Regions from separate parts of the Paraburkholderia sp. EG286A genome, predicted to be linked through region 2. Evidence: riboswitches for the same ligand, from Rfam matches in the RefSeq annotation. Region 2 holds a riboswitch; the other holds the start of a gene.
The links. A riboswitch is a leader RNA that binds a small molecule or an ion and turns the genes downstream of it on or off. The one in region 2 is predicted to bind thiamine pyrophosphate.
Positions count from the first base shown of each region.

Region 1 (14,925 bases), on a different contig from region 2:
GCGCGTGCAGCATCAACGCCGCACCCGGCGCCGCGATGCGCCGCGCGAGCGCCGCGCCGATCCCCGAGCCCGCGCCCGTGATCAGCACGACGCGTTCAGGGCGCTCGGCGCTTGCACTCACGCGGCAACCCGCTCTTCGGGCATGCGCTCGATCTCGAGCGTGTCGTGGTGGTACGCCGCGAGCGACTCGCGGTGCGCGACGCTCACGATCGCCGCCTTGGGCAGGCGCTCCATGAACAGCTTGTAGAGCCGGCTTTCGTTGTCGGGGTCGAGCGCGCTCGTCGCTTCGTCGAGGAACAGATAGTCGGGCTTGTGCAGCAGCACGCGCGCGCCCGCAAGGCGTTGCTGCTCGCCCGGCGAGAGCACGCGCGTCCAGTGCGCCGATTCGCCGAGACGATCCACGTACTCTTCGAGGCGGCAGGCGCGCAGCGCTTCGCGGCAGTCTTCGTCGCTGTAGTCGTCGGCGGGCGAGGGGTAGGTGAGCGCCGCCTTGAGCGTGCCGATGGGCAGATAGCTCTGCTGCGGGATGAACATCATGCGCGCATCGACAGGCGCGTCGATCGAGCCTTCGCCGAACGGCCAGAGGCCCGCGAGCGCGCGCATCAGCGTGCTCTTGCCCGCGCCCGAGGGGCCGCGCACGAGCCAGCGCGAGCCCGGCTTGATGGCGATGTCGCGCACTTCCGAGAGCGGCGTGCCGTTGGGCAGCGAGAGCTTGAGGTGCTCGGTGGCGAGCTCGTTGTTGTCGATGAAGTGCAGGTTGATGCCGCCGTGCTCGGTGGCGGGCGAGACCGATTCCTTCAGACGCGGCGAGTGCACCACACGCACGAATTCGCGCAGACGATTCACGGTAGCGCGCCATTCGACCAGCGTGGAGTAACTGTTGATGAACCACGAGAACGAGTCGCTCACGGTGCCGAACGCCTGCGAGATCTGCATCAGCACGCCGAACGTGAAGGCGCCCGCGAAGTAGCGCGGCGCGGCCACCACGAGCGGGAAGATGATGGCGATCTGGCCGTAGAAGCTCAGCACGAAGGTGAGGCGCTTCGTGTACTTCATCACGCGCCACCAGTTGTCCTTGATGTGTGCGAAGAGGCCTTGCGCGTTGCCGCGCTCGGTGTCCATGCCGTCGTAGAGGGCGATCTGCTCGGCGTTTTCGCGCAGGCGGATCAGGCCGAAGCGGAAGTCCGCTTCCACCTTTTGTTGTTGATAGTTGATCGACACGAGCGGGTGGCCGACCTTCTGGATCACGAGCGAGCCGAACACGGCATAGAGCGCGGCGGCCCAGACCATGTAGCCCGGAATCGCGAGCGGCTGCCCGCCCAGCGTGACGGTGAGCGCGCCCGCGAGCGTCCACAGGATCGTGATGAACGAGATCAGCGTGACGACCGTCGAGAGCAGGTCGAGCGTGAGCGACAGGGTGGTCGTGGCGAACGACTGGAGGTCGTCGCTGATACGCTGGTCGGGGTTGTCGGCGAGGCGGTCGCGCTCGATGCGGTAGAAGGCGCCCTTGCCGAGCCACTCGTTCAGGAACCGCGTGGTGAGCCACTGACGCCAGCGAAAGCCGAGCATCTGGCGCAGATACCGGCCATACACCGCGAGGATGATGAAGCCGAACGCCAGTTCGGTGAAGGTCATCAACAGCGGCGGGAAGCGCTTGACGTCCTTGGCCTGCAATGCGTTGTAGAACTCCGCGCTCCAGCCGTTCAGGCGCACGTTGATCCACACGACGAGCAGGTTCATCACGATGATCGCGACGAGCAGGCCCCAGGCGATCCAGCGTTCCTCGGAGACCCAGTAGGGCTTGATCAGGCTCCACGCGGTGATCTTCTGATGCTCGTTCTGATCGGGCGTGGCGCGGGCAGGTTGGTTGGTCATGTGCGTCCTGAAGGTGTGGCGGCCCGCTGGGGGCATGCGCCGCGCGCCGCACGGCGGCAGCGTTGCAGCGATTTTTGCAGCGATTCTGTCGTCGGGCGCTTAAGTGAGTCTTAACGGGTCACAGGCGGAGCCAAAACCGGCGCCAGGCGTGGACAAAAGCGCACGCCGGCGCCGCCGTAGCGTGGCGCCCATTGTCTCACCGCGCGGGCTTGCGAGGCGAAAGAGGCGGGTTCAGGGCATTGTGCCAGACCACGTCCCCCGGTTCCGTCGAGGTTTGCGGGCCGCGCGCGTTTTGTGGTCTAATCGTCGTTGACGAAACAGGGGTGCTTCACCGGTATGCCGGGCATGCCGCCAGTGAGGCTGAGAGAAACCCTTTGCACCCGATCCGGGTAATACCGGCGCGGGAAGTTTCCAGAAAGTCTTACCGGAGCGCCCAGCCTGGGTTTTGAAAAGGCGGGGGCGCCAGGTTTCCCGCCGGGCTGCGCTTTGGGCGCATGGGTTCGTACGCATTCCGTACGGGCCGTCTGCGCCGCATAGCCTCCACGGTCGGCCTTGCCAGCCGGTTTCGTCCTTGGGTACGTCTGCTGCTGCCGTACGGAAAGGATACGATGACCGCCTATTCTCTTTGTTCCCCGATTCTTATCGCGTTCGCCTTGCGTGACGGAGCATCGTCATGAGCCGCGCCCGCAACCATAACGTGGGCAGCGTGCCCGACTTCGCCGTGCTCGGCGGCGGCCTGAGCGGCCGGCTCGTCGCATGGCGTCTGGCCGGCGAGGGCCATCGCGTCGCGCTTTACGAGCGTGGCGGGCCCGAAGGCGGCGAAGCCGCCGCCTGGGTCGCGGCGGCCATGCTTGCGCCGCTCGCCGAGGCCGCTGTCGCCGAACTGCTCATCACCGAGCTTGGCGTGGCGTCGCTCGAAACCTGGCCGCGCATCCTGGCCGAGCTGCCAGAGCCCGTGTTCTTCCAGCGCAACGGCACGCTCGTGGTCTGGCATAGCGCCGATCGCACCGAAGCCCCGCTCTTCGAGCGCCGCGTGCGCGCGAATGCGCCGCGCTCGCTCGCCGATGCCAACTTCGTCGCGCTCGCCGGTGCGCAGCTCGACGCCGCCGAACCGGCGCTCGCCGGGCGCTTCGCGCGCGGCTGGCTGCTCGAAGGCGAGGGCCAGCTCGACAACCGCCAGGCCCTGGCCGCGCTGGCGGCGGGGCTCGCCGCGCGCGGCGTGGATACCCACTGGCACACCACGGTCGACGAGGCCAATCCGCCGCCCGCGCGCGTGACGATCGACTGCCGCGGGCTGGGCGCCAAACCTTCGCTGCCGGGTTTGCGCGGCATTCGCGGCGAAGTCGCGCGCGTGCACGCGCCCGGCATCACGCTCACGCGCCCGGTGCGGCTCCTGCATCCGCGCTATCCGCTCTATATCGCGCCCAAGGAACACGATGTCTTCGTGATCGGCGCGACCGAGATCGAAGGCGAGGACCGTTCGCCCGTGAGCGTGCGCTCGGCGCTCGAACTGCTGAGCGCGGCGTTTGCGGTGCATCCGGCGTTCGGCGAGGCGCGCATCCTCGAGTTGAATACGCAGTGCCGCCCGACGCTGCCCGACCACCGCCCGGCGCTCATCTGGGACGGCAAGACCACGCTGCGCGTGAACGGCCTCTATCGGCACGGCTTCATGATCGCGCCGGAAGTCGCCGACGAAGCCGCGCGCGTCGCCCAGGCGCTGCTCGACGCCCGCGTGAGCGATGCCGATTCCTTCGAGTCGCTGCGCCGCGCGTCGCGCTGGGGCGAGATGCTGCACGCGCAGGGCGCGCACGAGCCGGCCTGACGCCTCACCAGAAACAATCCGCAGTTTGAGAACGTATTTGCCATGGACATTCATATCAACCAGAAGCCGATCACGCTGCCCGAGGGCGCGACTGTCGCCGATGCGCTCACCGCATTCGGTGCGCGTCCGCCGTTCGCCGTCGCCCTGAACGGCGATTTCGTGGCGCGCACCCAGCATGGCGCGCGCTCGCTCCAGGCGGGCGACCGCCTCGACGTCGTGAGCCCCGTGGCCGGCGGCTGAGCCTCGCTCGCCCAAGCCTCCGGTCGCGCGCATCGCATACACGGCGAGCGCGTTCACGACACCGCCAAGGATTCCAACCCATGACCACCACCTCCACCGCCGACGCGCTCACGCTCTACGGCGAAACCTTCGCGAGCCGCGTGCTGCTCGGCACGTCGCGCTATCCGTCGCTGCAGTCGCTCGCCGACTCGATGGCCGCCGCGCGCCCCGGCATGATCACCGTCGCGCTGCGCCGCCAGATGAACGAGGGCACCGCCGAGGCCGGCTTCTTCGACCTGCTCAAGCGCCACGGCGTGCCGCTCCTGCCGAACACGGCCGGCTGCCTCACCGTCAACGAGGCGGTGACGACGGCGCACATGGCGCGCGAAGTCTTCGAAACCGACTGGATCAAGCTCGAACTGATCGGTGACGACTACACGCTGCAGCCCGACCCGGTCGGCCTGATCGAGGCCGCGTCGCGCCTCGTGAAGGATGGCTTCAAGGTGCTGCCGTATTGCACCGAGGATCTCGTGATTGGCCGGCGTCTGCTCGACGCGGGCTGCGAGGCGCTCATGCCGTGGGGCGCGCCGATCGGCACCGGCAAGGGCGTGATCAACCCCTACGGCTTGCGCGTGCTGCGCGAGCGCTTGCCCGATGTGCCGCTGATCGTCGATGCGGGCCTGGGCGTGCCTTCGCACGCGTGCCAGGTGATGGAGTGGGGTTTCGACGGCGTGCTGCTCAACACGGCCGTTTCGCAGGCCACGCATCCCGCGGCGATGGCGCGCGCGTTCGCGCAGGGCGTCGAGGCGGGACGCGCCGCGTTTCTCGCCGGACCGATGGCCGAGCGCGAAGCGGCGGTCGCGAGCACGCCCGTGGTGGGCATGCCTTTCTGGCACCAGGATGGAGACAAGCGATGACTGAAACGCTGCGCCTGCAGGACCGCGAACTGTTCTGGCCGCCCGCCGACGAACTCACCGAAACGGCGGAGCGCATCCGCGCGTGCCTGGGCGACTGGCAGCCCACGCATGCGCCGTGGCGCATCTGTCTCACGCCGCCCGACGCGCCCAACGGCGGCGATCTGATCATCGTGACCGACGCGGCGCCGCATCTGGCCAACATCGCGCGCTGGATGACCGACGGCGCGGGCGTGATCGAAGCCGCGGGCGAACACCCGAAGGCGGCGCGCGCCACGCTGCATCTGGGCGGCGAGCGTTACGCGCTCGAGGGCGAGCTGGCGGAAGACTGGATCCCGGCGCTGGCGGCGTTCCTCGACTGCGGCTTCGATCCGCACGACGCGCTCGTGCTCGCGCTCGCCTGGCGCGACGGCGACGAGCAGCAGGCCGACGCCTGGCCCGTCGACATCGAGCGTTTTCCGCGCGTGCTGGGCCTGCCCGCCGCGCCCGCGCAGCCGTTCGCGCCGTGTCCCGCGAAGCTCGGCCTGTATCCGGTGCTGCCCACGGCCGAGTGGGTCGAGCGCGTGCTCGACTTCGGCGTCGAGACGGTGCAGCTGCGCAGCAAGCAGCCGAAGTCGCCGGCGCTCACGAGCGAAATCGAGCGCTGCGTCGCGGCGGGCCGCAAGCACGACGCGCAGCTCTTCATCAACGATCACTGGCAGGAGGCCGTCGCGGCCGGCGCTTATGGCGTGCACCTCGGCCAGGAAGACCTGCGCGAAGCCGACCTCGGCGCGATCGCGGCGGCCGGCGTGCGCCTTGGCCTCTCGACGCACGGCTACTTCGAGATGCTCACGGCGCTGCATTTCCGTCCGAGCTACCTCGCCTGCGGCGCCGTCTTCGCCACCACGACCAAGGCCATGCCGACGGCCCCCCAGGGACTCGCGCGTCTGGCCCGCTACGTGAAGCTGCTGGACGGTGTCGTGCCGATGGTGGCGATCGGCGGCATCGACGGCAACGTGCTGCCCGAAGTGCTCGCCACGGGCGCCGGCAGCGCAGCGGTAGTGCGCGCCGTGACCGAGGCGGCCGACCCGGCTGCCGCGGTTGCTGCATTGCGCAACGCGTTTACGCAATAATGGTCCGCCCTGGCATCGGGCTGCGCCGCGTGCGCGGCCAGGTGCCGAGGGGGCCGCAACCCGCAGCAGCGGGCGTTTGCGGCTTACATCAACGGGTCCAGGGGCGTCACGGCAGGTTTTCCACGATGGCCCTATAATCCCGCCTTCGTGTAAATGGACTGTCTGCCACGTGCCCTCAACCTCTGAGACCCTGCTGGAGCTGCGCGACGTCGACTTCGGATACGGCGACCGGCTCGTCCTGTCCGGCCTGAACATGCGCTTCCCGCGCGGTCAGGTAGTGGCAGTCATGGGCGGCTCCGGTGGCGGAAAAACGACAGTGCTGCGTCTGATCGGCGGCCTCGTTCGCGCCCAGCGCGGCCAGGTGCTGTTCGGCGGCCAAGACGTCGGCGCGCAATCGCGCGACGGCCTCTACGCCCTGCGCCGCAAGATGGGCATGCTCTTCCAGTTCGGCGCGCTCTTCACCGACATGTCGGTGTTCGAGAACGTCGCCTTCGCCCTGCGCGAGCACACCGATCTGCCTGAAGCGCTGATCCGCGACCTCGTGCTCATGAAGCTCAACGCCGTCGGCCTGCGTGGCGCGCGCGACCTCGCGCCTTCGGAGATTTCCGGCGGCATGGCGCGTCGCGTGGCGCTCGCGCGCGCCATCGCGCTCGACCCCGAACTCATGATGTACGACGAGCCGTTCGCGGGTCTCGACCCGATTTCGCTCGGCATCACCGCGAACCTCATCCGCACGCTCAACGACGCGCTCGGCGCAACCTCGATCCTCGTCACGCACGACGTGCCCGAGTCGTTCGCGATCGCCGACTACGTGTACTTCATGGCGAACGGCCGGGTGCAGGCGCAGGGCACGCCCGACGAGCTGCGCGCCTCGACCGACCCGATCGTGCGCCAGTTCATCGACGGCGCGCCGGACGGCCCGTTCCGGTTCCATTACCCGTCGAACCTGCCGCTCGAAGCGGACTTCGGCATTGGCGGAGGCCGCTCATGATCGGCGCCATCAGCTCGATCGGGCGCACCGTGCTCGACACGATCGCGCGCGCGGGGCATGCGACGCGCTTTTTCGTGCGCCTCGTGCTCGAATTCTTCCCGCTGCTGCGCCGGCCGCGTCTTGTCACGAAGCAGATCCACTTCGTCGGCAATTATTCGCTCTTGATCATTGCCGTGTCGGGCCTGTTCGTGGGCTTCGTGCTCGGGCTGCAGGGCTATTACACGCTCAACCGCTACGGCTCCGAGCAGGCGCTCGGGCTGCTGGTCGCGCTGTCGCTCGTGCGTGAGCTCGGGCCCGTTGTCACCGCGCTCTTGTTCGCGGGCCGCGCGGGCACCTCGCTCACGGCCGAGATCGGCCTCATGAAGGCGGGCGAGCAACTCACGGCCATGGAGATGATGGCGGTGGACCCCGTGCGCGTGGTGGTCGCGCCGCGCATGTGGGCGGGCGTGATCGCCATGCCGATCCTCGCGGCCATCTTCAGCGCGGTCGGCATTCTGGGCGGCTACGTGGTGGGCGTGGTGCTGATCGGCGTGGACGCCGGCGCGTTCTGGTCGCAAATGCAGGGCGGCGTGGACGTCTGGACCGACGTGGGCAACGGCGTTGTGAAGAGCATCGTGTTCGGCTTCGCCGTGACCTTCACCGCGCTCTATCAGGGCTATGAGGCGAAGCCCACGCCCGAGGGCGTGTCGCGCGCGACCACCAAGACGGTCGTGTACGCGTCGCTCGCGGTGCTCGGCCTCGACTTCCTGCTCACCGCGCTGATGTTCAGCTAAAGACGCCGGGCAGCGACCCGGCGGCGCGGCGCGCATGTGAGCGACGCCGCAACGGATTCTCATTGGGATGACGATGAAAAAGAATGCTCTCGACTTCTGGGTCGGTCTGTTTGTGGTGCTGGGCTTTATCGCGCTGCTGTTTCTCGCGCTGAAGGCCGGCAACATGAGTTCGCTGTCGTTCCAGTCCACCTACCCGGTGAAGCTCAAGTTCGACAATATCGGCGGCCTCAAGCCGCGCGCACCGGTGAAGAGCGCGGGCGTGACCGTGGGCCGGGTGGCCTCGATCGGCTTCGACTCCAACACCTATCAGGCGCTGGTGACGATCAACCTCGACCAGCAGTACCAGTTTCCGAAGGACACGTCGGCGAAGATCCTGACGTCGGGTCTGCTCGGCGAGCAGTACATCGGCCTCGAGCCGGGCGGCGACTCGGAAATGCTCAAGGCCGGCGACACCATTTCGATGACGCAGTCGGCCATCGTGCTCGAAAACCTGATCGGCCAGTTCCTCTATAGCAAGGCGGCGGATTCGGGCGCCACGAAGGCGTCCAGCGGCGCGAGCACGGATGCGGCGCCTGCTGCCGCGCCCGCACCGGCGCCGGCCCCAGCGCCTGCACCGGCGGCTTCGGCGGCCCAATAAGAAGGAGAAAAAGAATGACGACCATACGCATGCGCGCCATTACGCTTGGCGTCGCAGCGCTTGCACTCGGGGGTTGTTCGACGGTGCAGACGCCGTCGAAGGAAGATCCATGGGAAGGGTTCAACCGCACGGTGTACACGTTCAACGACAAGGTTGACACGTACGCGCTCAAGCCGGTGGCGCAGGGCTACGTGAAGGTGACGCCGCAACCCGTGCGCGACAGCGTGACGAACTTCTTCGCGAACATCGGCGACGTGTACAACGCCGCGAACAACTTCCTGCAGCTGAGGATCACCGATGGTGTCGAGGACATCATGCGGATCGTGATCAACACGGTCTTCGGCCTCGGTGGCCTGTTCGACGTCGCGACGCTCGCAAAGCTGCCCAAGCACAACCAGGACTTCGGTCTCACGCTCGGCCACTATGGCGTGCCGCCCGGTCCGTACCTCGTGCTGCCGCTGTTCGGGCCGAGCACGGTGCGTGACGGCGTCGGCCTCGTGCCCAACTACTTCATCAACCCGCTCACCTATGTGGATCCGGCCGCGCTGTCGTGGGGCCTCTACGGCCTGAACGTGGTGAGCACGCGCGCCAACCTGCTGGGCGCGAGCGACCTGCTCGAAGGCGCGGCGATCGACAAGTACTCGTTCATCCGCAACGCCTATCTGCAGCGCCGCCGCTACCTGTTGTCGGATGGCCGCGCGTCGTCGGACAACAGCAACCTGCCGGACTACGGCGATGGCGCGCCGCTGCCGAAGTACGACGATACCGACGAGGGCGCGGCGGCCCCCGCTTCGGGTGCGGCTGCCGGTGCGGCCGTGCCCGCTTCGGGCACTGCGCCTGCGGCCACGCCGAATGCGGCCAGCATGGTGCCCGCCAACCCGAACGGCGCAACGACCGCCCCGGCCACGCTGGAAGGCCCGGCCGGCGCCGCGGCACCCGTGGGTGCGTCGGAAACCACGGTACCGGGCGACCAGATGATCCCGCCCGCGCGCATCGGCTTCCCGAGCATGCTGCGGCTGCACTGAGCGCTGCGCTCCGGCGTGCTGGAACGCCTCGCCGGAGCGTTCGTCTGACCTATACGTCTGACGTAACAAGCAGAAACGCTTGTCGCACTTTGCTGGCGGTTTTGACACAGCGCGATAGATCTCGCGTGATATCGTTGGTTCCAACGGGGCGATGTCCCCCAACTAGCAGGACTCGATATGAAAAAATTCTTTCTGTACCCGTTTTTCGCCATGTTTCTTTCGTTTGCCGGCGGCGCGTTCGCTCAGACGGTAGACACCAGCAATCCCGACGCGATGGTCCAGACGGTCACGCAGCAGGTCATGAGCCAGATCAAGGGTGACAAGTCCATCCAGTCCGGCGACATCAGCAGGATCACGCAGCTCGTGAACGAAAAGATCCTGCCGTACACCGACTTCCGCCGCACCACGCAGCTCGCGATGGGCCGCAACTGGCGCACGGCCACGCCGGAGCAGCAGCAACAGGTCATCGAGCAGTTCAAGACGCTGCTGATCCGCACGTACTCGGGCGCGCTCGCCCAGGTGCGCGACCAGCAGATCCAGTACAAGCCGTTCCGCGCCAACCCGGACGACACCGACGTTGTGGTCCGTTCGACGGTCATGAACGGCGGCCAGCCGATCGAGCTCGACTATCGCCTCTACAAGACGGCGCAAGGCTGGCGCGTGTATGACATCAACGTGCTCGGCGCGTGGCTCATCCAGGCGTATCAGCAGCAGTTCCAGGAAAAGATCCAGCAAGGCGGCGTGGACGGCCTGATCCAGTTCCTCACGCAGCGTAACCAGCAACTCGCATCGGGCAAGGCGACCTCGTGAGCGAGCGTTTCGCCACCGGTGCCAACCTGACCCACGAAAGCGCGAAGGCCGCGCTCTCGGCCGGGTTCGCGCAGATCTCGGCGGGCGCCACCGCCGTGGACTGCGCAGCGCTCACCCAGTTCGATTCATCGGCGCTCGCCGTGCTGATCGCCTGGCAGCGTGCCGCGCGCGAGCGCGGCGCTTCCCTTGCCGTACTCAACATGCCCCCCGCGCTCGCCTCTCTCGCGCGCGCCTACGGCGTCGATTCGCTTCTCGACGAGCGACATTGATCCGCGTCGCCTGGCCGGACGCTAGCGTCCGAGCGGTATCACACCGCACTGCCGGGCCGACGCCGTTCCCCTCCAGGGCCAGGCCGCGCTTTCCGACTTGGCCTATAATCAACCGTTTTTTGGGCGCTGCCTCGGCGCAAAAAGTACCGCTTGGTATGTAATAAGCGTGCACTGAGACAGCAAAGCCGGCCTCATAAGCCGTCCCCAATTCCGGTCTTCCCCGCAGCATTGATGCACTCTTGAGCCGCGCCGTTCGCAAACGGGCGGCGTATTAGTCATGCCAGCCATAGAAATCCGTAACGTCAAGAAGCGCTACAAGTCGCTTCAGGCGCTCAAGGGCGTCAGCTTCACGGTCGAAGACGGCGAGTTCTTCGGGCTGCTCGGCCCGAACGGCGCGGGCAAGACGACGCTCATCAGCATTCTTGCCGGCCTCGCGCGCGCGGACGAGGGCTCGATCGCCGTCCGCGGCCACGATGTCGTCGCCGACTACCGCAACGCGCGCCGCAACCTGGGCGTCGTGCCGCAGGAACTGGTGTTCGATCCGTTCTTCACCGTGCGCGAGACGCTGCGCATCCAGTCCGGCTACTTCGGCCTGCGCAACAACGACGCGTGGATCGACGAAGTCATGGCCAATCTCGATCTCACCGAGAAAGCCGACGTGAACATGCGCGCGCTGTCCGGCGGCATGAAGCGCCGCGTGCTCGTGGCGCAGGCGCTCGTGCACCGGCCGCCTGTGATCGTGCTCGACGAACCCACCGCCGGCGTGGACGTGGAACTGCGCCAGACGCTCTGGAAGTTCATCGCGCGCCTGAACCGCGAAGGGCACACCATCGTCCTTACCACGCACTATCTCGAAGAAGCCGAGCAGTTGTGCGACCGCATCGCCATGCTCCGGCGCGGCGAGATGGTCGCGCTCGAGCGCACGAGTGCGCTGCTGCAGCGCTTTGCGGGCACGCAACTCTTTTTGCGTTTCTCGGAAGGCGTGTTGCCGAGCGATCTGCGCGCGCTCGAAGTCGATCCTTCCAACGCCAGCGCGCACCAGCATCTGCTGCGCCTCGCGAGCTACGACGACGTGGAGCGCATTCTGGCGAAGTGCCGCGCGAACGGCTGCAAACTCGAAGAAGTGGAAGTGCGCAAGGCCGATCTGGAGGATGTCTTCGTGCAGGTGATGAACGGTCCTGAAGTGGTCGAGGGTCTCGCATGAGCGGTTTCCGTACGCTGTTCTACAAGGAAGTGCTGCGTTTCTGGAAGGTCGCTTTCCAGACCGTGCTCGCGCCCGTCATCACCGCGCTGCTCTATCTCACGATCTTCGGCCATGCGCTGCGCGGCCACGTCGAGGTGTATCCGGGCGTGGAGTACACGAGCTTCCTGATTCCCGGCCTCGTGATGATGAGCGTGCTGCAAAATGCCTTTGCGAACAGCTCGTCGTCGTTGATCCAGTCGAAGATCACGGGCAATCTCGTCTTCGTGCTGTTGCCGCCGCTCGCTGCATGGGAGATGTTCGGCGCCTACGTGCTCGCCTCGATCGTGCGTGGCCTCGCCGTTGGCGCGGGCGTGTTCGTCGTGACGATCTGGTTCATTCCGATGAGCTTCGCCGCGCCGTTCTACATCCTCGCTTTCGCGGTGCTCGGTTCGGCGATCCTCGGCACGCTCGGCCTGATCGCCGGGATCTGGGCGGAGAAGTTCGACCAGCTCGCGGCGTTTCAGAACTTTCTCATCATGCCGCTCACGTTCCTTTCGGGCGTGTTTTACTCGACGCATACGCTGCCGCCCCTGTGGCGCGAAGTGTCGCGGCTCAATCCGTTCTTCTACATGATCGATGGTTTTCGCTTCGGGTTCTTCGGCCTGTCCGACATCAACCCGCTCGTGAGCCTGTCGATCGTTTTCGTGTTTTTCGTGGCGCTGGCCACGCTCGCCATGCGTTTGCTCGCGAGCGGGTACAAGCTGCGTCACTAAGCAGGAGCCATACTCATGTTGCCGACTCCGGAACAGATCAAGCAGTACATCTCGGCAGGGCTCGCGTGCGAGCACCTCGAAGTCGAAGGCGATGGCCAGCACTTCTTCGCGACGATCGTCTCCTCAGCCTTCGACGGCAAGCGCCTGATCCAGCGCCATCAGCTCGTCTACGCGGCGCTCGGCGACCGCATGCGCGAGGAAATCCACGCGCTCAGCATGAAGACGCTCACGCCCGCCGAATGGCAGAACGCATAATCTGGAATCTCAGTGCGAATCACCCAGGACAAAGACGCCGCCGCGAGCGGCGCAGCTCAACATCAAGCGACCCCGCAAACCGGCCGCACCGATCAGGAAACCTCAGGCATGGATAAACTCGTCATCGTCGGCGGGCAGAAGCTCGCAGGGGAAGTGGCTGTTTCCGGTGCAAAGAATGCGGCGCTGCCCATTCTCTGTGCAGGCCTTCTGAGCGCGGAACCCGTTCATCTCGACAACGTGCCCGACCTTCAGGACGTGCGCACCACGCTCAAGCTGCTCGGCCAGATGGGCGTGCGTACCGAGCAGCACGGCGCGCGCGTGCAGCTCGACGCCTCGAAGGTCAACAATCTCGTCGCGCCGTACGAGCTCGTGAAGACCATGCGCGCGTCGATCCTCGTGCTCGGGCCGCTCGTCGCGCGCTTCGGCGAGGCGAAGGTGTCGCTGCCGGGCGGCTGCGCGATCGGCGCGCGCCCCGTGGATCAGCACATCAAGGGCCTGCAGGCGATGGGCGCCGAGATCAACATCGAGCACGGCTTCATCGAGGCGCGCGCGAAGCGCCTGAAGGGCGCGCGCATCGTCACCGACATGATCACGGTCACCGGCACGGAAAACCTGCTGATGGCCGCCGTGCTCGCCGATGGCGAAACGGTGATCGAGAACGCCGCGCGCGAGCCCGAAGTGGGCGACCTCGCGCACCTGCTCGTGGCGATGGGCGCGAAGATCGAAGGCATCGGCACCGACCGCCTCGTCATTCAAGGCGTGGACAAGCTCCACGGCGCGCACCACACCGTCATTCCGGACCGTATCGAAGCGGGTACGTTCCTGTGCGCGGTCGCGGCCGCGGGCGGCGACGTCACGCTGCGCCACGTGCGCCCGCACATCCTCGACGCCGTTACCGACAAACTGCGCGAAGCGGGCGTGACGATCGAAGAGGGCGACGACTGGATGCGCGTGCGCATGCACGAGCGCGCGCGCGCCGTGAACGTGCGCACCTCCGAATACCCGGCGTTCCCGACCGACATGCAGGCGCAGTTCATGGCGCTCAACACGATCGCGGACGGCACCTCGCAAGTGGTCGAAAACATCTTCGAAAACCGCTTCATGCACGTGCAGGAACTCAATCGCCTGGGCGCCCACATCACGATCGACGGCAAGACGGCGCTCGTCGCCGGTGTCGAGAAGCTCTCGGGCGCGAAGGTGATGGCAACCGACCTGCGCGCCTCGGCGAGCCTCGTGATCGCGGGCCTGTGCGCCGACGGCGAAACGCTGATCGACCGCATCTATCACCTCGACCGCGGCTACGACCGCATGGAAGCGAAGCTCACGAAGATCGGCGCGAACGTGAAGCGGATCAAGGGGAGCGCGCAATGAGCACGGTCGAGTCCAGGCCCACGCCGGCGGCCGCGGCCAGCGCGCCGCTCACGCTTGCGCTCTCGAAGGGCCGCATCTTCGAGGAGACGATGCCGCTGCTCGCCGCGGCCGGCGTGCATGTGACCGAAGACCCGGAAACCTCGCGCAAGCTGATCCTGCCGACCACCGACCCGAACCTGCGCGTGATCATCGTGCGCGCGACCGACGTGCCCACCTATGTGGAGTACGGCGCGGCCGACTTCGGCGTGGCGGGCAAGGACGTGCTCAACGAGCATGGCGGCGGCGGCCTGTATCAGCCGATCGACCTCGACATCGCGCGCTGCCGTCTTTCGGTGGCCGTGAAGGGTGGCTTCGACTACGCGAACGCGGTGCGCCAGGGCGCGCGCCTGCGCGTGGCGACCAAGTACACGGAAGCCGCGCGCCAGCACTTCGCGGCCAAGGGCGTGCACGTCGACCTCATCAAGCTGTACGGCTCGATGGAACTCGCGCCGCTCGTCGGCCTCGCCGACGCGATCGTCGACCTCGTCAGCACGGGCGGCACGCTGCGCGCGAACAATCTGGTCGAGGTCGAGGAGATCATGGAGATCTCCTCGCGCCTCGTCGTGAATCAGGCGGCGCTCAAGCTCAAGCGCGCCGCGCTGCGGCCGATCATCGACGCGTTCGAACGCGCGTCGCGCGGCACGCAGGCGAGCTGACAGAGCAGGAGCGAAGGGCAGGCGCAATCACGCGCCGCCTCGCGCGCAGTGCGCCTCGAACGGCGCGGCGCGCACAACGTAACGGATGGATACCAGCATGGCTATCACGATGCGCAAACTCGATTCCGGCGCCGAAGGCTTCAAAAAGGCGCTGCACGCGGTGCTCGCCTTCGAGGCGAGCGAGGACGAGGCCATCGAGCG
Region 1 covers NZ_JBFRCB010000013.1:66,040-80,964, reverse strand. Annotated here, with positions in the region: gene AB4Y35_RS38625 (SDR family NAD(P)-dependent oxidoreductase) at 1-121, opposite strand, end outside; gene AB4Y35_RS38620 (ABC transporter ATP-binding protein/permease) at 118-1,875, opposite strand; TPP riboswitch at 2,185-2,299, shown strand; gene AB4Y35_RS38615 (FAD-dependent oxidoreductase) at 2,549-3,697, shown strand; gene thiS (sulfur carrier protein ThiS) at 3,740-3,937, shown strand; gene AB4Y35_RS38605 (thiazole synthase) at 4,018-4,833, shown strand; gene thiE (thiamine phosphate synthase) at 4,830-5,942, shown strand; gene AB4Y35_RS38595 (ABC transporter ATP-binding protein) at 6,112-6,933, shown strand; gene mlaE (lipid asymmetry maintenance ABC transporter permease subunit MlaE) at 6,930-7,706, shown strand; gene mlaD (outer membrane lipid asymmetry maintenance protein MlaD) at 7,780-8,343, shown strand; gene AB4Y35_RS38580 (VacJ family lipoprotein) at 8,358-9,368, shown strand; gene AB4Y35_RS38575 (phospholipid-binding protein MlaC) at 9,546-10,178, shown strand; gene AB4Y35_RS38570 (lipid asymmetry maintenance protein MlaB) at 10,175-10,447, shown strand; gene AB4Y35_RS38565 (ABC transporter ATP-binding protein) at 10,725-11,651, shown strand; gene AB4Y35_RS38560 (ABC transporter permease) at 11,648-12,403, shown strand; gene AB4Y35_RS38555 (BolA family protein) at 12,419-12,658, shown strand; gene murA (UDP-N-acetylglucosamine 1-carboxyvinyltransferase) at 12,767-14,029, shown strand; gene hisG (ATP phosphoribosyltransferase) at 14,026-14,724, shown strand; gene hisD (histidinol dehydrogenase) at 14,822-14,925, shown strand, end outside.
Region 1: another riboswitch for thiamine pyrophosphate. It lies ahead of AB4Y35_RS38615 (FAD-dependent oxidoreductase); the one in region 2 lies ahead of thiC (phosphomethylpyrimidine synthase ThiC).

Region 2 (14,925 bases):
CCCAAGCAAACGCGGCGCAGCCCGTGAGGGTCTGCGCCGCGCATCCTTCCCTGATGCACGCCTGGGATGGCGTGTTGCCTGCCGTGTCGTTTCTGTTCCGTGCCGTCGCTTCGATCGTGCGGCCAGTCGTGCAGCCGCATCGTCGCTTCGTCCTGGCGCTAATGCCTGTTTGCCACTTACTTGCCAACCTGATTGCCGATCACGCCACCCACCGCTGCGCCGCCCACGGTGGAGAGCGCATTGCCGCCGATCGCCGCGCCGGCCACGCCGCCCACGCCCGCGCCAATCACCGTATCGCGGTCGCGTCTCGACATGTTGTCGCAAGCGCCAAGACTGCCCAGCACGGCGACGAGTGTCGTCACCGTGAGTAGCGTACGTGCACGTTTGAGCGTATTCATTGTTCGACTCCCCACGCATGATGCGTTCGAGTGGGCGGTCCGACGTGCGCTGGCGCGCACGCCACACCTTCGATACCCCCATCCTAGCCACGCGACCCGTATCCGGGTGTGTGCGCTTGTCAGAGAGTTGTGGGAGTCGTTAGAAAATGTTTCGGCGGACGGCGAGCGCCCGCCGGGGCGTAGTGAGCCCTGAGTCGGCCCGAAGTCAGCGCTTACTGGCGCTGATAGATTTCGGCGCCTTGCTTGATGAACTCGACCGCCTTCACTTCCATGCCCTTCTTGAGGGCCTCGTCGTCGCTCACGCCTTGCTTGGCCGCGAAGTCGCGCACGTCCTGGGTGATCTTCATCGAGCAGAAGTGCGGGCCGCACATCGAGCAGAAGTGCGCGACCTTGGCCGAGTCCTTGGGCAGCGTTTCGTCGTGGAACTCGCGCGCCTTGTCCGGGTCGAGGCCGAGGTTGAACTGGTCTTCCCAGCGGAACTCGAAGCGCGCCTTCGACAAAGCGTTGTCGCGCACCTGTGCGCCCGGATGACCCTTCGCGAGATCGGCCGCATGTGCCGCGAGCTTGTACGTGATGATGCCTTCCTTCACGTCGTCCTTGTTCGGCAGGCCCAGGTGTTCCTTCGGCGTGACATAGCAGAGCATGGCCGTGCCGAACCAGCCGATCATCGCGGCGCCAATGCCCGAGGTGATGTGGTCGTAGCCCGGCGCGATGTCGGTGGTGAGCGGCCCGAGCGTGTAGAAGGGCGCTTCCTTGCACCAGTCGAGCTGGAGATCCATGTTCTCCTTGATGAGCTGCATCGGCACGTGGCCGGGGCCCTCGATCATCACCTGCACGTCGTGCTTCCACGCGATCTGCGTGAGTTCGCCAAGCGTCTTCAGTTCGCCGAGCTGCGCTTCGTCATTGGCGTCGTAGATCGAGCCGGGACGCAGCCCGTCGCCGAGCGAGAAGCTCACGTCGTAGGCCTTCATGATTTCGCAGATCTCTTCGAAATGCTCGTAAATGAAGGACTCCTTGTGATGCGCGAGGCACCACTTGGCCATGATCGAGCCGCCGCGCGAGACGATGCCCGTCATGCGGTTCGCGGTGAGCGGCACGTACTGCAGGCGCACGCCCGCGTGGATCGTGAAGTAGTCCACGCCCTGCTCGGCCTGCTCGATGAGCGTGTCGCGGAACATTTCCCACGTGAGATCTTCGGCCTTGCCGTTGACCTTTTCGAGCGCCTGGTAGATCGGCACCGTGCCGATCGGCACCGGCGAGTTGCGGATGATCCACTCGCGCGTTTCGTGAATGTGCTTGCCGGTCGAGAGGTCCATGACCGTGTCGCCGCCCCAGCGGATCGCCCAGGTCATCTTGTCGACTTCTTCGCCGATCGACGAGGTGACCGCCGAATTGCCGATGTTCGCGTTGATCTTCACGAGGAAGTTGCGGCCGATGATCATCGGCTCGCTTTCCGGGTGGTTGATGTTCGCGGGAATGATCGCGCGGCCGCGCGCGATTTCGTCGCGCACGAACTCGGGCGTGATTTCCTTGAGCGCGTTCTCGCCGAAGGCGGCTGCGCCGAACGCCTGGCCCGGATGCTGGCGGCCCATCATCGCGGCGAGCTTCGCGCCGTTCGGGCCGCTGGCCTTGAGGCTTTCCAGATACTCGGCGCGGCGCTGGTTCTCGCGAATCGCGATGTATTCCATCTCCGGCGTGATGATGCCCTGACGCGCGTAGTGCATCTGCGTGACGTTCTTGCCGGCCGTCGCGCGGCGCGGCGTGCGGTGCAGGCCGGGGAAGCGCAGCTCGGCCGTCGCGGGGTCGGCGGCGCGCTCGCGGCCGTACTCGGAGGAGAGGCCCGGCAGCGCTTCGGTGTCGCCGCGCTTCTCGATCCAGCCCTGACGCAGCGCGGGCAGGCCCGCGCGAATGTCGATCTTCGCTTCAGGGTCGGTGTATGGACCCGAGGTGTCGTAGACGTAGATCGGCGGATTCTTCTCGCCGCCGAAGCCCGTGGGCGTATCCGCCTGCGTGATCTCGCGCATCGGCACGCGGATATCGGGCTGCGAACCGGTCACGTAGATCTTGCGGGAATTGGGCAGCGGCGCGATCGCGGCTTCGTCGACGTGCGCGTTGGCGGAAATGAACTTGGGATTCGCGTTCATGCGTCTCTCTCTCCATGCAAAGCAAAGTGGGAACAGCGGCTTAGCAGGAGACGAGACGGAACGTGGACGGACTTCGCTGTGATGAGGTGAGGCGTTGAGCGATGTTGCGAAGTCCGGACGCTTCCCTGCGCTGGCATTATCCAGATCAGGTTCAAAGGGTATTTCTCACCCGCGCAATACGCTGCACGACTTTCGTTCGATGCGGCGCATGACGCAGGACCCCCGCGTAAGCAAGGCCAAACGATACACCGCGCTGCGACGATCTGGCAAGTGCCATCTCGCGTGCGATGTGCCAGGCGCGGTGTGGCGCGGTGTTTCGTGCCGGCGGATCTTACAGCGTGAAATCCTGCGAGGCTTCCGGCTGAAACAGGATGCGTTCGATCTTCAGCGTTTCGACGGCGCCGCCCGGCGTCGTGAAGCGCACGGCGTTGCCGCGCTTCGCGCCGAGGAGCGCGAGACCCGCGGGTGAGAACACGTTCAGGCGCCCGGCGTCGACGTTCGCCTCATGCGGATAGACGACGGTGTACGTGAGGGAGGCGCCGTTGCGCTCATCGACGAGCGTGACCTGCGAGTTCATCGTCACGACGTTGGCGGCCATGTCGCGCGCTTCCACGATTACGGCGTGTTCGAGCAGCTCGTCGAGCATGGCCTGGCGCGCGGGGGCGGCGCCGGGTTCGGCGGCGCATCTTTCGAGGCGGGCAACATCGAGTTCGGTGAAGTAACGGATTTTCTTCGACATGGCAGTTTTCCTTGCGATCCAGAAAAGATTCGAGGTAACGGCGAGGGCCGGCGGGCGAAATCGCGCAATCGGGCGCGGGCCGCAGCGGGGCATAACGGGGCGTAACGGATCGGCCCGGAGCCCGACCGAACGGCTCCGATGGATTGGGGGAGACGGGTTCAGTGCGGGCGCCGGGCGGCGCAGAGCGGGGCGGAAAGGGGCGGCAGGGTGCGCGCTCGGGTGTCGAGAGGCCACGGCGCCGTTCGCTCGCGCCTTGCGCGTGCACGCGCTGGCGCGCCGCGCAAACGGTGCGGCGGCAAGGCGAATACGGGACGCGAAACGAGCGAAAGCATGGCGAGCGACGTGTACGAAACCTGATTAATGAAAGTTAAACGAAAGGTTGTCTCATGCTAGCACGATCCAACCGGCGTGGCGTGACCGGGTCGGCGAACGTCGATATGGTGCGCGATCGGCCGTGCTGGCTTGCGCCGCTGCCACTGTGACGCGCACGCAACGAATCGCCGCGCATAAAGCATCCTGAAAGCATCCGCAACGCCCGGCGTTGTTGCATAATGCGCTTCGCCCGTCCCGGGTGTCCTTCGTACTCCGTCTTTTTTTCGCGTTCTTGCGCATCTGCACCATGCCGTCGAGCTTCACCCGTCCCGCCACCTTGCTGCCGGGGCGCCCGCGGTCCTGCCTTTCACCTGCCGCGGTGAAATGACGATGCCTCCCCGTTTGCCTTTCCACGTGAACACTCAATCTTTATTCGCCGGGGCCCGACAGGTTGCAGCCGCGCTATGGCGTTTCGTGCGCGCCGTACGGCTGCCGCAATCGCGCACCGGACGCGTCGCGCTCTCGCTCGCCGTCGTCTACTTCGTCTGGGGCTCGACGTATCTCGGCGTGAAGGTCGCGCTCGATTCGTTCCCGCCGCTCCTGCTCTCCGGCTTGCGTAATCTGCTCGCCGGGATCGGCCTGTTCGTCTTCGCCATGCGCCGGCGGCCCGTCATGCCTACGCTGCTCGAAGTGCGCAACGCGGGCGTGGTGGGCACGCTGCTCGTGGGCCTGTCGAGCGGCATGCTCGCCTACGGCATGCGTACGGTGGGCACCGGCAAGGCGGCCGTGATGGTCGCCACGGTGCCGCTGTTCGCGACTGTGATCTCGGCGGTCACCGGGCGGCGCGTGGCGAAGGCCGAATGGGCCGCGGTCGCGCTCGGCCTCGTCGGCATTGCCATCCTTAGCCACGGCGGGGCCGCGTCCGGCTCGGCGGGCGGCAGTCTCGCGATTCTGTGCGGCGCGCTCTTCTGGGCAATCGGTGCGCATCTGGCAGGCAAGCTCACGTTGCCGACCGATCTCTTCCTGGCGACGGCGCTGCAGATCGGCCTCGGCGGCGCCATTTCGACGGCGGTCGCGTGGATCAGCGGCGAACGCATGGGCGAGCTGCATTTCCTGCCGCTCCTCGCGTTCCTCTACCTGCTTTTCATCGGCACGATGGCGGCCTATGTCGCGTATGGCTACCTGATCCGCCATACCAGCCCGCTCGTCGCGAGTAGCTGCATGTACGTGAATCCCGTCGTGGCCGTCGCGCTCGGCGCGCTGCTGCTCGGCGAGCCGGTCACGAGTGCAACCGTCGTCGCGACCGTGCTGATTCTCGGCAGCGTGGGTTTGTCGTTCCTGTTCGACGACCGCCGCCGCACGTCCTGAGTTCAACCTGACTTCGCGACGCGTTTCGCATCATCGCGTTGCGTTGCGCGCGCGGCCGCTGCGCACCTGAGGCGCACAGCGGCCGCGACTTCATCGTTCACCGGTGACCGGCAGCCTTTCGGGCGTTAGCCGTCATCCCGGCGCCTTTACCGTCTGCCAGACACTATTTCGCCTTTTCCGCGGAGTTCGTGAGGGCGTGGCCGCCTGCGGAAACGTCCTCGCCGGCACCCGCCATCGTGTTGCAGGCCGAGAGCGCTGCCACAGAAGCGGTAACGAGAAAGAGGGCAATCAGGCGTTTCATGAGGAAGTCCTCCACGGTGTCAAAGGAGACGACTCACCAGCATGTCGCGTGCCCGGTCATTTGTGCCGCCATGCGTCGGCGTGCACGCATGCGTCGGGTCCGCTGCTTGCGCTAGCGCCGATGCAGGCGCGACATAGCGCAGCGCATCCGCCCACAAGGAGGACTACGCCATGCTTCACTACGCCATCGTGTTTTTCATCATCGCGATCATCGCCGCCGTGTTCGGCTTCACGGGCATCGCTGCGGGCGCGGCCGAAATCGCCAAGATCCTGTTCTACATCTTCCTCGTGGTCTTCGTCGTCACGCTGCTGCTAGGCGTGATGCACCGATGATGCGCGCCATGCGAAGCCAACCCCACTCATGCATGCCATGTTCGAAGGAGAGTCAGATGTCGAAGACACACGCCTCGTTTGAGTTCGATCTCAAGCGCGTGCGCGATGAGGCGCGCCGCAATCTCGATCAGGGTCCGGTCACGCCGGATTACCCCGCGAATCGCCAGACCGTGCTCAAGCTGCTCAACGATTCGCTCGCCACGGAGCTCGTGTGCGTGCTGCGCTACAAGCGGCACCATTTCATGGCGAAGGGCATCGAGTCCGAGTCGGTGGCCGCCGAGTTTCTCCAGCACGCGACCGAGGAGCAGCAGCACGCCGACATGCTCGCGGCCCGCATCGTGCAGCTCGGCGGCGAGCCCGACTTCTCGCCGGCAACGCTGGTCGAGCGCTCGCACTCGGAATACAAGGAAGGATCCGACCTGAAGGACATGATCCGCGAGAATCTGGTTGCGGAGCGCATCGCCATCGAGAGCTATCGCGCGATCATCAACTATCTCGGCCACGACGACACCACCACGCGGCGCATCTTCGAGCAGATCCTCGCGACGGAGGAAGAGCATGCCGACGATATGACGGACTTGCTGTTCCGCAAATCGCGCTTGCCGCTAGCGCTCAGGAAGAGGTCTGCGCGCCCGCGCCCATGCGCGGGCGCGTCGCATGGTGAATCCAGCCGGCGAGCGCCGTGAATGCGATGCCCGCCGCGCACACGCCGATCCAGCCGAATGCGTGCCAGGCGGTCACGCCCACGGCGGAACCGGTCGCGCCGCCAATGAAGTAGCAGACCATGAACACCGTGTTCACGCGGCTGCGCGCCTCGGGGCGCAGCGCGTAGATGCGCGACTGATTCGAGATCTGCGCGGCCTGCACGCCCACGTCGAGCACGATCACGCCGACCACGAGGCCGATCAGGCTCGTGCCGGAGAACGCGAAGATCACGAACGCGAGCGCCATCAGCACGATCGACATCGTGATGACCGCGCGCGGCCCGCGCTTGTCGGCGGAGCGGCCCGCCATCGGCGCGGCCAGCGCGCCCGCCGCGCCGACGATGCCGAACAGGCCCGCCGCCTGCGGCCCGAGATGGAACGGCTCGCCCGCGAGCAGCAGCGTGAGGACGGGCCAGAAGAGGCTGAACGCTGCGAAGAGGCACGCGCCGGTCGCCGATGCTTCACGCAGGCCGGGCAGCTCCAGCACGAGATGCCACATCGAGCCGAGCAGCTTGCCGTAGCCGAGCTTCGAGGTCGGCTGGCTCTTCGGCAGCTTCTTCACGATCACGAGCGCGAGCACGAGCAGCGCGACGATCGACGCCCCGAACACCGCGCGCCAGCCGAAGTACTGGCCGACGAAACCGGCCGCCGTACGCGCGAGCAGGATGCCGAGCAAGAGGCCGCTCATGACCGTGCCCACCGCGTGGCCGCGCGCCTCGGGCGGTGCGAGTTCCGCGGAAAACGGCACGGCCTGCTGCGCGATGGTGGCGAGAATGCCGATCGCGAGGCTCGCGCCGACCAGCACGGCAAGCGAAGGCGCGGTGGCCGCGACGAGCAGCGCGGCGCACAGGCCGGCGGTTTGCAGCAGGATGATGCGGCGGCGGTCGTAGCGGTCGCCGAGTGGCGCGAGCAGCAGCATGCCGGCTGCGTAGCCGAGCTGGGTGCCGGCCGGCACGGCGCCGATCCACGCGGCGCCGGACGGGAAGCTCTGGCGGAAATCGTCGAGCAGCGGCTGGTTGAAATAGATGTTCGCGACCGTGACGCCCGCGATGGTCGCGAGCAGGAGCAGCAGGCCGCGCAGAGACTGGCCTGCGCCAGCGTTTGCGGAATCAGGTGTGGACATGTGCGATGCGGGCGGCGCCCGGTGATACGAAAGGCAGGCTTCGAGCGTGCCGATCATACCGGAGCGCGCACAATCGCGCTGGCGGCCCGGGAGCGCGCCGCCAGTCGCGCTTTCAGGCAATCAGCTCGCCCGAGGGCTCGTAGAACGGATACGGGCCGTCGAAAGTATCGACATAGCCATGGTGCGTGACGATCCCGCCCTGCGGATCGTAGCGATGCAGCGCGAAGGCGGGCGGCTCCAGCGTGAAGGTGGAGGGCGCGTCGGGCGCGAGGTCGAGTGTGACCTGGTGGGCCGGCGCGGGCACCGCCGCAGCGATCGTGCCGCCGAAGCGCACGAACATGGGCCGGTGCACGTGACCGCACAGCACGCGCTCGACGTTGGGATGCTGCGACACGAGCGCTTCGAGTGCCTGCGCGGCACTGTCGTCGAGCCGGATCGCATCCATATGGCCGATGCCGCAGTCGAACGGCGGGTGATGGAGCGCGACGACCACGGGCTTGCCGCGCGCCGCGTCGAGTTGCTGCGCGAGCCACGCGAGGCGCGCCGCGCAGAGTGTGCCAGCGCTTTGCCCCGGCTGCATCGAATCGAGGGCGATCACGCGCAGCGCGCCGAGGTCAACGGCGTACTGAATGAACTCGCCGCATTCGCGCAGTTCGGGCCGATCAGCGAATACTTCGCGCAGCGGCTCGCGCGCGTCGTGGTTGCCGATCAGGAGCCAGTACGGAATCTCGAGCGTGTCGAGCAGCGTTTTGAGGTGCCGGTATTCCTCGACCGAGCCTTGGTCGACGAGGTCGCCGGTCATGAGCACGGCGTCGGGGCGCGGCGTGAGCGCGTTCAACCGCGCGATGGTACGCGCGAGGCTAGCGGCCGTATCGACGCGGCGATAGGCGAGCGCGCCCGGTGGCTTGATGTGCAGGTCGCTGATCTGGGCGAGCAGCATGGTAGTCCTCATTGAGTAAAAGTTACGCGAGCGCGATGAGCGCTTCAGGGGCGATCGAAATGCCGACCGGCGTGCCGCGCGCCAGCTCGACGCGGCCCGCCACGTCGACGAGCAGGGCATCGGGCGCCGCGCCGCCGATCGTGAGACGCGTGCGCTCGCCGAGAAAGGTCGCCTGCTCGATCACGCCGCGCAGTTGCGCGCCGACGGGGTCGGCGAGCGTGGCGTCTTCGGGGCGGAAATACAGTTCGGCGGCGCCGCTGGTCTGGGACGCGCTGGCCGGCACGGCGCCGCCGCTCGTGCGCAGCATGCCACCTTGCCATTCTCCGGCGATCCGGTTGAGCGTGCCGACGAACTGCGCGACCGCACGGCTCGCCGGCTGGAAGTAGATCTCGCGCGGCGTGCCGATCTGCTCGATGCGGCCCGCGCCCATCACGACGATGCGGTCGCCCAGCTCCATCGCCTCGGCCTGATCGTGCGTGACGTAGACCGTCGTCACGCCCAGCTCACGCAACAGCAGGTTCATCTCGCTGCGCAAGGTGTCGCGCAGGCGCGCATCGAGCGCGGTGAGCGGCTCGTCCAGCAGCAATACACGCGGGCGCGGCGCGAGCGCGCGTGCGAGCGCCACGCGCTGGCGCTGGCCGCCCGAAAGCTGGTTGATCGGCTTGGCCGCGTGCGCTTCGAGACGCATCATCGCGAGCAGCTCGTCGACGCGTGCGCGCACATCGGCGGCGGGAACGCGCTGGATCTTCAGGCCATAGCCGATGTTGCCGCGCACGTCGAGGTTCGGAAAGAGCGCGTAGTTCTGGAACACCATGCCGACCTTGCGCCGCTCGATGGGCTGCGCGGTCACGTCTTCGTCGCCAAAGGCCACGCGGCCGCCGGCGTCGGGCGTTTCCAGACCCGCGATCATGCGCAGCGTGGTGGTCTTGCCGCAGCCCGAAGGGCCGAGCAGCACGAGCGTCTCGCCTGCGCCGATCGCGAGATCGAGCGGCTCGAGCACGCGCGTGCCGCGAAACGTCTTCGCGCAGCGCGTGAGTGTGATCGGGATCGGTTCGAGTTTCATTCGGAATCCTTGTTGTTATTTTGCTGGCCTGCGAGGCGCTGCTTGCCAGAGGGCTTTCCCGAGGAGCCGGGCACGTCCACGCCGAGCCATTGCATCGCCACGAGCAGCGGCATCGTCATGACGAAGAAGAGGATCGTGTAGGCGCTGCCCACTTCGATGCGCAGCGACGCGTAAGTGTCCGCGAGGCCGACTGGCAGCGTTTTGGTGTCGGGCGTGTGCAGCATCCACGTGAGGTTGAATTCGCCGATCGAAAGCGTGAGCACCGCGAGCGCGCCCGCCACGATGCCGGGCCGCGCGTTGGGCAGCACGATGGTCGTGAAGCGTTGCCAGAAGCTCGCGCCGAGGCTGGCCGCGCCTTCTTCGAGCGTGCGCAGGTCCGCCGACGCGCACACGGCCGCCACGGGCCGCACCATGAACGGCAGGGTGAACACCACGTGGCCGACCACGATGAACGCCGCGCTCATGCGAAACGTGCTGAAGCCGCCGTACACCACGAGCAGGGCGAGCGCCGAAGCAAGGCCGGGCAGGGCCACGGGCAGCACCAGCAATTCCTCGATCAGGCGCGACAGGCGCGTGCGGCTGCGCGCGAGCGCATAGCCCGCGGGCACGCCGGTCACGAGCGTGATGACGAGCGTGGCGGCCGCCACTTCGAGCGAGAGAAAGACACTCGCGTGATACTGCGTCCAGACCTGGTCGAGCCAGCGCAGCGTGAGACCGCTCGCCACGCCGCGAAAATAGTTGACGGTCAGGCCCGCGAGGATCGACATCACCACGGGCACGATGAGAAACGCGCAGGTGGCGAGCGTGACGAGCCATTGCGCGCACGCAATCCAGGCGCGCGCCGAGGGCGCCAGGCGCCGCCGCGCGGCGGGCGGCTGGCCAGGCGCTTCGTGCATGTCTTGCGCAGCCGTTGCGGCGGGGTTGACGACCGAATTCATTCTGGAGTCCTCGAAAACCACCGCGTGCTCATGCCGTGGCCGCGACGGCCGCGCCCGTCACGCTGCGCGCGAGCGTGAGCACCGCCCACGTGACGAGTCCGAGCACGATCGAGAGGCCGGCCGCCGTGACCATGTTGGCGTTGAGCGTGAACTCGGTATAGATCGTCATCGGCAGGACGTCGATGTCGGTGGCGAGCGTGAAGGCCGTGCCGAACGCGCCCATCGCGGTCGCGAAGCAGATTGCTCCAGCGGCGACGAGGCCGGGCGCGAGCGCGGGCAGGATCACGTCGCAGAGCACGCGCCACGACGACGCGCCAAGCGATCGCGCAGCTTCTTCGAGCGAGCCGTCGAGCTGGCTTGCGCAGGCCATCACGGTCACGATCACGCGCGGGATCGAAAAGTACAGATAGCCCACGAAGAGTCCCGCCATCGAGTACGCGAACACCCAGCGTTCGCCGGTGAGCCGCAGCGAAAGCGCGCCGATGAGCCCCTGGCGGCCGGCGAGCATGATCACCATGAAGCCGACCACTACGCCGGGAAACGCCAGCGGAAACGTGAGCAGCGCGACGAGTGCGCGGCGCCCCGCAAACGTGCGCCGTGCGAGCAGAAGGCCGCAGATCGTCGAGATCACGAGCGTTGCCGCGGTCACCGCGGCGGAGAGCGCGATGGTCGCGCCAAGGCTCCTCATATAACGTCCATTCGTCAGCAGTGCGCGATAAGTCTCGACGAAGTGGCCGTCGGCGCTCACCTGCACGAGCGCGATCATCGGCAGCAGCCAGAAGGCGAGGAACACTGCGAGCGCGGGCGCGATGAGCGCCACACGCCAGCGCAGCGGAAAAGTGAGGTCATGCATGGAAGTGGTCGGCTTGGGTCTCAGTGCATGATCTGCAGATAGCGCTCGCCGAATGCCTGCTGCTGTGCCGCCATCTTCGCGAAGTCCACCGGTTTTGCGCGCGCATAGTCGCTCGCGGGCAGGAACTTCGCAGCCGCTTCCGGCGAGAGCGCGCTCGCGCGCACCGGGCGCAGGTAGGCATTGGCCCAGAGCTTCTGGCCTTCGTCGGAGAGCACGAAGTCGAGTACCTTCTTGCCGTTCGCTTCGTGCGGGCCGTTCTTCACGAGGCTCATCACGTAGGGCACCGAAATCGTGCCTTCCTTCGGGATCACGAACTCGACGTTCGCGTGGTCCTTGTACCTGGCGCGGTAGGCGTCGAAGTCGTAGTCGAGCAGGATCGGAATCTCGCCCGAAAGCACGCGCGCGTAGGCGGTTTGCTTCGGCACGATCGGCTGGTTGGCCTTGAGCTTGCCGAACCATTCGAAAGCGGGCTGGAAGTTGTCGAGCGTGCCGCCCAACGCGAGATTCACGGCCACCGCGCCTGCATAACCCACGAAGGCGCTCGACGGATCGAGGTAGCCGACCATGCCCTTGTACTCGGGCTTGAGGAGATCGGCCCACGAACGCGGCACCGGCTTGCCTTCGAGCGCGTCCTTGTTGACGAAGAAGCCGAGCGTGCCCGAATGGATGGCGAACCAGTAGCCTTGCGGGTCCTTGAGGTCGGCGGGAATGTCGTTCCAGTGCGCCGGCTTGTACGGCGTGATCACGCCCTTGTCCTTCGCCTGGAACGCGGAAGACACACCGAGGTAGACGACGTCGGCGACCGGGCTCTTCTGCTCGGCCATCAGTTGTGCGATGGATTGGCCGGAGTTTTTGTTGTCGAACGGCACGCGAATGCCGGTCTCTTTCTGGATCGCCTGGATCTGGCTCGCCCAGTCGGCCCATTCGGGCGGGCAGTTGTAGCAGATGGCGGTTTGATCGGCCTGTGCGGCAAGTGGCGCGGCAAGACCGGCTACGAGGGCGGCGGCGCTCGCGGCGAGCGGCAGCGTACGGGAGAAGCGGGGCAAGCGGGTCAGGCGCCACACGGGCGCGGCTAGCGTGCGCAGGACGGCGCGCACGGGCGCAAGCGAAAGCGGGCCGGCAAAGGCGAATCGGCTGGTCACGGCAGGTCTCCAGGTCGGTTGCGAGAGCGTTCTGGTGGATGAGGGCCGCGTGCGTGCACGGCCCGGATTGTCTGGTTGGTTTGGTTTGATCTTCAGACGCGCGATGGACTCACGAGCGCGCGCCGCCGAGTTCGAGGTCGCGGTCGATCGGGCTCCCACGTGCGCCGAGCGGCGCGTGCGCGATCGCTGCGATGGTGCCGCCCGTGCGCAAGGTGTGCGCCAGCGTATTGGCGAGCGGCCCCGCGTACTGGCCGCCGATGCGCGCCATCAGGCATTGCCACGCTTCGCAGCCGATGTCGCGATTCGGCGTGCCGATGCTCGCGAGCGGCGGCGCGAGCAGTTCGCTCATCGCGAGGCCGTCGAAGCCGAGAATCGACATGTCCTGCGGCACGCGCAGGCGGGCGCGGCGCAGTCCGCGCATCACGACCATGGCCAGCAGGTCGTTACTGCAGAAGAGGGCCGTGGGGCGCGCGGGCCCGCTCGTCAGATGCGCGAGCACCGAAGGCGCGAGCTCTTGCGCGTTGAAATCGACTTCGAGGGCCGGCGCCGGCGTGAGGCCGGCTTGCTGCATCGCGAGGGCATAGCCGGCATGGCGCTGGCGCGCGCGGTCGGAGGCGGCCAGCGTGCCGGCCAGCATGAGGATGCGGCGATGACCGTGCGCGATGAGCATGCGCACGCCGTCGCAGGCGGCCTGGTGGTTGTCCACCGACACCGACGGGCGGCGCTTCGTGTCGTTGTGCATCAGCACGTAGAGCGGGCCGTCCGCGTCGAGTTCGTCGAGCAGCGGGTGGGTGTCGGCGTCGGCGACGGTCAGGATCAGACCTTCGACACGTTGCGCACGCAACGTCTCGATCGCATGACGCTCGCGTTCCGCGTCGTACTGCGTGGTCATCAGCATGAGGCGAAAGCCCTGCGCCGCGGCCAGTTCGTCGATGCCCTGCAGGCACTCCGCGAACACCGGATTGGCGAGGGTGGGCAGCACCACGCCGATCAGACGCGTGCGCTCGCCGCGCAACTGGCGGCCGAGCGGGTTCGGGCGGAACTTCAGCGCGTCGATCGCTTCGCGCACTCGCGCGAGCGTGATGGGGTTGACGGTGTGAGGCGCGTTGATTGCGCGCGACACGGTGGCGATCGAGAATCCGGCGTGTGCGGCGACATCCTTGATGGTTGGCGTCATGCGAGCGGCCCCGGCGTCGTATGTAAACGTTTTCGATGGGGCCGATTATGAAAAACGCGTATGACCGGCAGATGACGGCTGCCGTCCCCCGTCGCGCCTTTGGGACGCGCGCCGGGCAATGGTAGAATCGCGTCCGCCCTGCCGGGGTGATGAAATTGGTAAACATAGCGGACTTAAGAAACGATTGAGTGCCCGACCGGAAACGGCCGGTGCAGAACCCCTCAAATTCGGCGAACCCCCTGGGCCTGGAAGCGCGTTGCGCGCGAGGCGCCGAGGCAACGCCGAGCCAAGCCGGCTGCCGCGCAAAGCGGCGATCAGGAAGGTGTAGAGACTAGACGGGGGGCGCCTAAGGCCAGGCGCGGCGTGAGATACGCTGCGCTGGGCGACGGCGAAGGCATAGTCCAGCGCACGAACGCGCGTCCAGGCGGGACGCGAGGCGTCGAAAGACGTGGTGTGACGAAAATCCGCCGCCTAACGGCTTGCCGGTTCGAGTCCGGTCCCCGGCACCAGATGTTGTTCCAGTGAATTGCACTGGATTCCGAGAACCCGCGATGGCTTGACGCTTCGCGGGTTTTTTATTGGCATGGCTAAATCCGTGCGGGGCGCACAAAGAGATCTGGCTACGGCGGAGGGAAAAACAGGAGAGGGCGGGAAAAACCCGCAGCAGCCGCGCAGAATGGCGGCGCGAGGATCGGTCGGGCGCTGCGCCGCAACAAGGCGCTTGCGCACTCAACGATTACCGATCTTCCCCGTCAGCGGATTGATCAGCCTTGCGAATCCGAACAATGCCGCGATGCCAAACGGGCAGGCGATGAAGAATGCGGTCAACATGTGACTCGGCCCTAAACGTAACAAAATGTATCGTCAGTTTAGCGCTGTCATGCGTTTTGAGTATCAGGGTGAACGACAACAAACTATTGCGCTATCGCGAGCAATTTCGTCTGCAACAGCGCGCTAACGGGCTGCAACGCCCGTTTGGCGCGGATGAGCGAGAAGACAGTGCGGCCCCCATCAGATGCAGTCGAAGATGACTTCTACTGTCTGGGACGTCACGCCGCGCAGGCCTTCGCTGTGGATCTCGACCGTGTGCAACTGCTTCTTCTGTTTCTCGCAGTAGTCTTCGGCTTCGCTGAGCCCGGCTGCGCGCACGTGGTTCCACGAAACCAGATCCCAGCGCGCGCGGCTCGTGACGGTGAGATGGCCATCCTGTCTCGAATTGACGGCCGTCACCGATGTGCACGCCGCCAGCATGCTGACTCCAAACAACAGGATGCAACCTTTCATAGATTCTCCGTGGTCCGCGAGCATTCTCGCCGCCAACCCGGGGCATTGGCAACCCGCGTCGGTGCGCCTTGGCGCTGGCGTCGTCGCGCGGGAGCGACCGAACCGCG
Region 2 covers NZ_JBFRCB010000009.1:192,688-207,612, reverse strand. Annotated here, with positions in the region: gene AB4Y35_RS34460 (glycine zipper 2TM domain-containing protein) at 177-398, opposite strand; gene thiC (phosphomethylpyrimidine synthase ThiC) at 611-2,542, opposite strand; TPP riboswitch at 2,647-2,776, opposite strand; gene AB4Y35_RS34450 (GreA/GreB family elongation factor) at 2,874-3,281, opposite strand; gene AB4Y35_RS34445 (EamA family transporter) at 4,068-4,961, shown strand; gene AB4Y35_RS34440 (entericidin A/B family lipoprotein) at 5,125-5,262, opposite strand; gene AB4Y35_RS34435 (DUF1328 family protein) at 5,433-5,594, shown strand; gene AB4Y35_RS34430 (bacterioferritin) at 5,651-6,280, shown strand; gene AB4Y35_RS34425 (MFS transporter) at 6,207-7,421, opposite strand; gene AB4Y35_RS34420 (phosphodiesterase) at 7,534-8,361, opposite strand; gene AB4Y35_RS34415 (ABC transporter ATP-binding protein) at 8,384-9,424, opposite strand; gene AB4Y35_RS34410 (ABC transporter permease) at 9,421-10,320, opposite strand; gene AB4Y35_RS34405 (ABC transporter permease) at 10,391-11,215, opposite strand; gene AB4Y35_RS34400 (ABC transporter substrate-binding protein) at 11,236-12,279, opposite strand; gene AB4Y35_RS34395 (LacI family DNA-binding transcriptional regulator) at 12,467-13,534, opposite strand; gene AB4Y35_RS34390 (hypothetical protein) at 14,091-14,369, shown strand; gene AB4Y35_RS34385 (hypothetical protein) at 14,546-14,818, opposite strand.